2 regions of the Flavonifractor sp. An9 genome follow, and region 2 is predicted to be linked to the other one. Evidence: riboswitches for the same ligand, from Rfam matches in the RefSeq annotation. Region 2 holds a riboswitch; the other holds the start of a gene.

Region 1 (3,409 bases), on a different contig from region 2:
GATCTGGCCGGCAACGAGCTGCCCTACACCCCCCTGATGATGAACTATAAGACCATGATCGACAAGGATTCCATGTACAACACCCCGCCCTGCTGGTGCATCTACATCCTGGGCCTGGTGCTGGACTGGCTGGAGTCCAAGGGCGGCATCCCCGGCATGGAGGCCATCAAGCACTCCAAGGCCCAGATGCTGTACGATGTGATCGATAACTCCAAGCTGTTCACCTGCGCTGTGGAGCCTGGCTCCCGGTCCGACATGAACGTGGTGTTCCGCACCGGCAATGACGAGCTGGACGCCAAGTTTGTCAAGGAGAGCGTGGAGGCCGGCTTCACCAACCTGAAGGGTCACCGCTCCGTAGGCGGTATGCGCGCTTCCATTTACAACGCCATGCCCACCGAGGGTGTGGAGAAGCTGTGCGACTTCATCAAGGCCTTTGACAAGAACAACTGACGGGAGGTAATGTCATCATGTTTCGCATCAAAACATTGAATAAAATTTCCCCTGCCGGCCTGTCTGTGCTGGATCAGACCCGCTTCTCCGTCAGCGACGACGTGGAGAATGAGGACGGTATTCTGGTCCGCTCCGCCGATATGCACGAGTATCAGTTCCCCGACTCCCTGCGGGCCATTGCCCGTGCTGGCGCCGGTACCAACAATATCCCCATTGACCGCTGCTCCGAGGCGGGCATCGTGGTGTTCAACACCCCCGGCGCCAACGCCAACGCGGTGAAGGAGCTGGCCCTGTGCGCCCTGTTGCTGGCTTCTCGCAAGATCACCGCCGGTGCTGAGTGGGTCAAGGCCCAGGCTGGTGCCGGAGCCGACGTAGAGAAGGTGGTGGAGAAGGGAAAGAGCCAGTTTGTGGGCCCCGAGATCGCCGGCAAGACCTTAGGCGTCATCGGCCTGGGCGCTATCGGCGTGCAGGTGGCCAACATCGCCACCAAGCTGGGCATGACGGTGTTCGGCTATGATCCCTTCCTCAGCGTGGACGCAGCCCTGTCCCTGTCCCGGATGGTCCACCGTGCCATGGATCTGGAGACCATCTATAAAAACTGCGATTACATCACCCTCCATGTGCCTCAGACCTCTGAGACCAAGGGTATGATCAATGAGGACGCCTTCCATATGATGAAGGGCGGCGTGCGTATTCTCAACCTGGCCCGCGGCGGTCTGGTCAACGACGACGATATGCTGGCGGCTCTGGATTCCGGCAAGGTGGCCGCTTACGTCACCGACTTCCCCAACAACAAGATCCTCCAGGGCAAGAACGTCATTGCCATCCCCCACCTGGGCGCCTCTACCCCAGAGAGCGAGGAGAACTGCGCTGTCATGGCCGCTCAGGAGCTGAAGGATTACCTGGAAAACGGCAACATCAAGAACTCCGTCAATCTGCCTACCCTGGTGCAGGAGTGGAGCGGTGTGGCCCGGCTGTGCATCATTCACCGGAATATCCCCGGCGCCATCGCCAACATCACCGGCCTGCTGTCCCGGGACGGGGTCAACGTGGAGAACATGACCAACAAGTCCAAGAAGGACTATGCCTACACCGTGGTGGATCTGGGCAGCCGCATCAGCGAGGCGGTGGCCGACGAGATCCGCGCCCTGGAGGGCGTGTTCCGCGTCCGGGTGCTCAATCATTAAGGATTGACAAAAAAGGCGAAACAAGTTAAAATCTTGCGTGCAAGGGAGCTTCCGCGAGGAGGCTGAGAGGAGGGGACAGTCCCTCGACCTGACCTGATTTGGGTAATGCCAACGTAGGGACGCAGCACTATTTCCGTGCGGAGTCTCCTCCGTCCGGAGGAGTTTATTTCACGTACAGAGAAGCGGCAGGTCCCAACGGGACCTGCCGCTTTTTTCGTGCCCTTGCCTACTAAGAGAAAGAAGGAACAATCATGAAATGTGTGCTTACCATTGCCGGCAGCGATTCCAGCGGAGGCGCCGGCGTCCAGGCGGATCTCAAAACCATAACCTGCCTGGGGGTGTACGGTATGAGCGCCATCACCGCCCTTACCGCTCAGAATACCACCGGCGTCCGGGATGTGCTGGAGGCAACCCCGGAGTTTGTGGCGGAGCAGTTGGATTGCATTTTTGAGGATATCCGGCCCCAGGCGGTAAAGATCGGCATGGTGTCCTCCGCCCCCATCATCCGGGCTATCGGCGCCAAGCTGCGGCAGTATGGTGCAGAGAATATCGTGGTAGACCCGGTGATGGTATCCACCAGCGGCTCCGCCCTCATGCAGGACAGCGCCCTCACCGCCCTGATGGAGGAGCTTTTCCCTCTGGCAGCCATCATCACGCCCAACATCCCCGAGGCCCAGCGGCTGTGCGGCTTCGCCATTGAGAGCGAGGCGGATATGATGCGGGCCGCTGAGACCATTGGCAAGACCATGCAGGGTGCGGTATTGGTGAAGGGTGGCCACCGGAGCGACAGTGCCGATGATCTGCTGTGGCAGAACGGTCAGGCCCACTGGTTCCGCTCTCCCAGGGTGGACAATCCCAATAACCACGGCTCTGGCTGCACCTTGTCCTCCGCCATCGCCTCCTTCCTGGCCCTGGGTGAGGACCTGCCCGGTGCGGTACAGAAGGCCAAAGCCTACATTACCGCTGCCATGGAGGCCAAGCTGAATCTGGGCCAGGGCAGCGGCCCCCTGTGGCACAACTATGCCGTTCCGGCGGGCGGTGGCTTCCAACAGGGGAGGGGAGAGGCGTGAGACAGCAGACGGCAGTCAAAAAGCTGGCGATCGCCAGCCTGCTTACCGCTGTGGCAGTGGTAGGCAGCCTGGTCTCCTTCCCGGTGCTGGGCTCCCGGTGCTCCCCGGTGCAGCACATGGTCAACATCCTGTGCGCCGTGTTTCTGGGCCCCTGGTATGGTGTGGCGTGTACCTTTGCTGCCAGTTTCCTGCGTAACCTGCTGGGCTTGGGCACCCTGCTGGCCTTCCCCGGCAGCATGGTGGGGGCTCTGGTGTGCGGCCTGACCTATTGGGGCACCCGTAATCTGGGGGCCACCTGTGTGGGCGAGGTCTTTGGCACCGGTATTCTGGGCGGCCTGGCCGCCTGGCCCATTGCCACCCTGATTTTGGGCCAGAGCGTGGCGGTCTACGGCTATATGGGCCCCTTCCTGATTTCCACTGTGGGCGGCTCCATCATTGCCGGGGCAGTACTCTTTGCCCTGAAGCGCTCCGGTGGTCTGGACGTCATGCAGACCCTGGTCAGGCGGTGAGGGGCATGGAACGAATGGATTTTGCCGCCATGCTGGCGGCGGTACGGAAAAAAGCCCCTCTGGTCCAGTGTATCACCAATATCGTCACCGTCAACGACTGCGCCAATATTTTGCTGGCGGCGGGGGCCTCGGCCACCATGGCCCACCACCCTCTGGAGGTGGCGGACGCAGTAGCCGGTGTCCAGACCCTGGT
Region 2 (3,409 bases):
ACCTGGTAGTAGTCCGGCGGGGTGTTGCCGGAACGCTCCATCAGGTCGAAACAGACATATTGCTGTTTTGACTGGCCCTCTTTCGGGACAAGCTCGTGCATGACTCGGCCAAATACAACGATTTGTGCCATAACACTTCCTTTCTTCGCCGTTGGCGTTCATATCTATATATAAAAAGTGCCAGCAGATACCAGCCCCGAAAGGGCGCGGCAATACCACTGACACTTGATACAGCATACAACCTTGACTGCGTGTGCAATGCAGATTTTTAATCTGCGGTACAGAAGCTTAGTCTGTATCCCACATGGGGAACGCACAAAAATCAATTACAAAGTAAGTGTAACACTATATCTTGTATTTGTCAAGTAGCATAATACTATATATAGATATTTGAGCAAGGCGAATCACAATATATGGTTCATGTAGCGGTAGTAATCATCCAGCAGATAGAATCTGAGTGTACGGGCTGCCGGTGTCCCGTAGCCGAATGTCAGGCCATAGAGATTGCCTGTCCCATCTACGCCGAGTGGACCGAGCCAGCGGGCGGCGGTGTTGCCGTTGAGATACCAGAGCTGAATATCCCGGTAATCATCTTCACTGATAAGACCGGAAGAAGCCAGACGATAAGCGTCTTCCTCTTCGATCATGGAGTGGGAAAGAAAATGGCGGTAGAGCTCGTCCGACAGCCCAAGGGCTTGCTGGTAGGTCAGAGGATTGGGGTGGTCCAGCCACCAGCGGGTAATATCTTCAAAGGTACGCAGACGCGGTTTGGGATTGAGGGCCCGGAAACGCCGGATGAAATCTTTGATTTCTTCCGGGGCGGCCGGCGGTGGGAGCGGGATCTCACGCACTTCGTCATCTAAAAAGCCGAAAGCAAGTTGCTCGCCGGTTTCATCCTCCAGCAAGAGCGAGGTGCGGGACAGCGGTGAGACCAGGAAATGCTCCATCGCAAAGGTTTCGTCCAGAAAACGCTGGATCTTGTATTGCTCAATGGTATGGGGCTTATACATTGGGGTGGACCTCCTTTTAAGTATTCCGCCTATTAAATAGGGCATTTTTTATTTTTTTCTGCAAAGTAGATGCTACTTCAAAAGATTATTGTTTCATATTTAGACAAGGTATTTGGCTATAGGCTGCTTATTGAAGCCAATACGAGATTTTGGTACTATTTGTCTGGCGCTTCATTATTGAATGGAAGTGTGAGAACTTGACTTTCTGGATGTGCTAAATTATAATATTCTATGAGCAGGGGGACTACCTCGTAGTTGAGAAGGTTAAAACCTGACCCTTTGAACCTGTTGGCTAATACCAACGCAGGGAGCTTAAGAATACAGTATCGTATTTTTAGGACATTCTCTGTTTTGGGAATGTCCTTTTTAATTGAATATGTATGATATGTGTTTGCGAGGGAACTGAACAAGTTGAAAAAGGTAAGACCTGACCTCTTGACCTGTCGGCTAATACCGGCGTAGGGAAGCAATTTCTTACGCTTGTATTGCGTCTGAATGAGCTTCTAATTTTTAGAGGCTCTATTTTTTTATCTTAGGAGGAAATGAAAATGACATTCATGGAAAACATATTGGCTCACAACATTCCCATCTGGGAGCAATGTGCAGCAACCCCTTTTGTGCGGGAAATGCAAAACGGAATGCTGCCTTTTGAAAAATTCAAGGTTTATATGATACAGGACAGCATTTATCTAAAAAACTATGCCCGCATATACGGAAAGGCAATATTTCATGCGGATACGTTAAAAGAAATTCAACTTTACTATTCCATGCTGAACTTTGTGAACGATACAGAGTCCGAAGTGCGGTTAGACTATTTGAAGCAATTTGGTATGACTGACGATGATATAGAAGGGATCGCTCCCCTTCCAGAAAATCAAAGGTATATTGATTTTATGTTTGAGGTTGCGGAACATGGGAAAAACGAGGAAATACTGATGGCTGTTCTTCCATGTATGCTTAGTTACAGCTATATTTTCCGCAAATTGGCTGCTGAACCCGAAAGCAGGCAATCAAGATATTGGGACTTTATTAGGGATTATGCCGATGAAAAGTATGCAGATAGTTGTCGAGAGTGGTGCGCTTTTGCAGATCAAAAATGTAATGAGATCCCGGAAATGAAGCAAAAAAATCTGGCAGATATTTTTGAAAAGGCAAGTTTATTGGAGCTGGATTTCTGGATGATGGCTTATAAAAATGAAGAAATGGAGGAAAACGAAAAATGAAAAAGGTGTTGTCTATTGCCGGATCAGATTGCAGCGGTGGTGCTGGTATTCAGGCTGATTTGAAAACATTTTCTGCGCATGGGGTATTTGGAATGAGTGTAATTGTTTCGGTTGTTGCAGAAAACACAAGCCGAGTGATTGATATTCAAAATGTTACCCCGGATATGATTGAAAAACAGATAGACGCTGTTTTTGAGGACATTGAGGTGGACGCTGTGAAAATTGGTATGCTTTCCACGCCAGAATGTATGAAAGCAGTTGCAGCAAAAGTCAAACAGTACAAGCCGGAAAATGTTGTGATCGATCCTGTTATGTATGCCAAAAATGGCTGTCCTCTTATGGAACCCACTGCTGTATCTACTTTGATTGAAACTATTATTCCGCTTGCAGATGTACTTACCCCCAACATTCCAGAAGCGGAAAAAATAGCGGATATGCAGATTTCTACTGTTTCCGATATGGAAACGGCGGCAAGGAAGATACATTCTATGGGCTGCAAATCAGTTGTCGTTAAGGGCGGGCATCATATTGGAAACGCTGTCGATGTCTTATTTGACGGTAGGAATTTCTATCATTTTGAAACTGCCCGTATTGATACAAAAAATACTCACGGTACAGGATGCACCTTTTCTTCTGCAATCGCCTCTCAACTTGCAAAAGGGAAAAGCGTCCCCGACGCTGTTAAGGCTGCCAAAACTTATGTCACAATGGCGATTGAACATTCCCTTGCTATTGGAAAAGGCTGTGGCCCCACACACCATTTTTATGAACTGTATCAACACGGTTTGTCGGAAGAATAGGAAGGTGTGAAAATGGATTATTCCCTTTATCTTGTTACAGACCGCCGATTTATGGGCAAGCAAACACTTGCAGAAGCAGTTGAACAAGCAATATTAGGAGGCTGCACAATGGTTCAGCTCCGAGAAAAGGAACTGTCCTCATTGGATTTTTATTGGCAGGCAATAAAAATCAAGCAGATCACGGACAGCTATCACATTCCCCTTATCATAAATGACCGTGTAGATATTGCAATGGCTGTTCAGGCGGATGGGGTGCATATTGGGCAGCATGATATTCCTGCGGCGGCTGTACGAAAAATGATCGGTAAGGATATGTTATTAGGCGTTTCTGTTTCCACAGTTGAACAGGCGATAAAGGCACAACAGGACGATGCGG

Evidence for each region. A riboswitch is a leader RNA that binds a small molecule or an ion and turns the genes downstream of it on or off. The one in region 2 is predicted to bind thiamine pyrophosphate.
Region 1: it holds a riboswitch for thiamine pyrophosphate, as region 2 does, so the genes downstream of both, thiD (bifunctional hydroxymethylpyrimidine kinase/phosphomethylpyrimidine kinase) here and B5G40_RS04515 (TenA family protein) in region 2, are expected to answer to the same signal.

The regions. Positions count from the first base shown of each region.
Region 1 is NZ_NFHC01000013.1:9,835-13,243, forward strand. It holds gene serC (3-phosphoserine/phosphohydroxythreonine transaminase) at 1-450, shown strand, start outside; gene B5G40_RS09540 (phosphoglycerate dehydrogenase) at 468-1,637, shown strand; TPP riboswitch at 1,669-1,775, shown strand; gene thiD (bifunctional hydroxymethylpyrimidine kinase/phosphomethylpyrimidine kinase) at 1,889-2,707, shown strand; gene thiW (energy coupling factor transporter S component ThiW) at 2,704-3,216, shown strand; gene thiM (hydroxyethylthiazole kinase) at 3,222-3,409, shown strand, end outside.
Region 2 is NZ_NFHC01000004.1:101,429-104,837, reverse strand. It holds gene B5G40_RS04525 (single-stranded DNA-binding protein) at 1-131, opposite strand, end outside; gene B5G40_RS04520 (hypothetical protein) at 405-1,010, opposite strand; TPP riboswitch at 1,238-1,337, shown strand; TPP riboswitch at 1,396-1,493, shown strand; gene B5G40_RS04515 (TenA family protein) at 1,559-2,233, shown strand; gene thiD (bifunctional hydroxymethylpyrimidine kinase/phosphomethylpyrimidine kinase) at 2,230-3,033, shown strand; gene thiE (thiamine phosphate synthase) at 3,046-3,409, shown strand, end outside.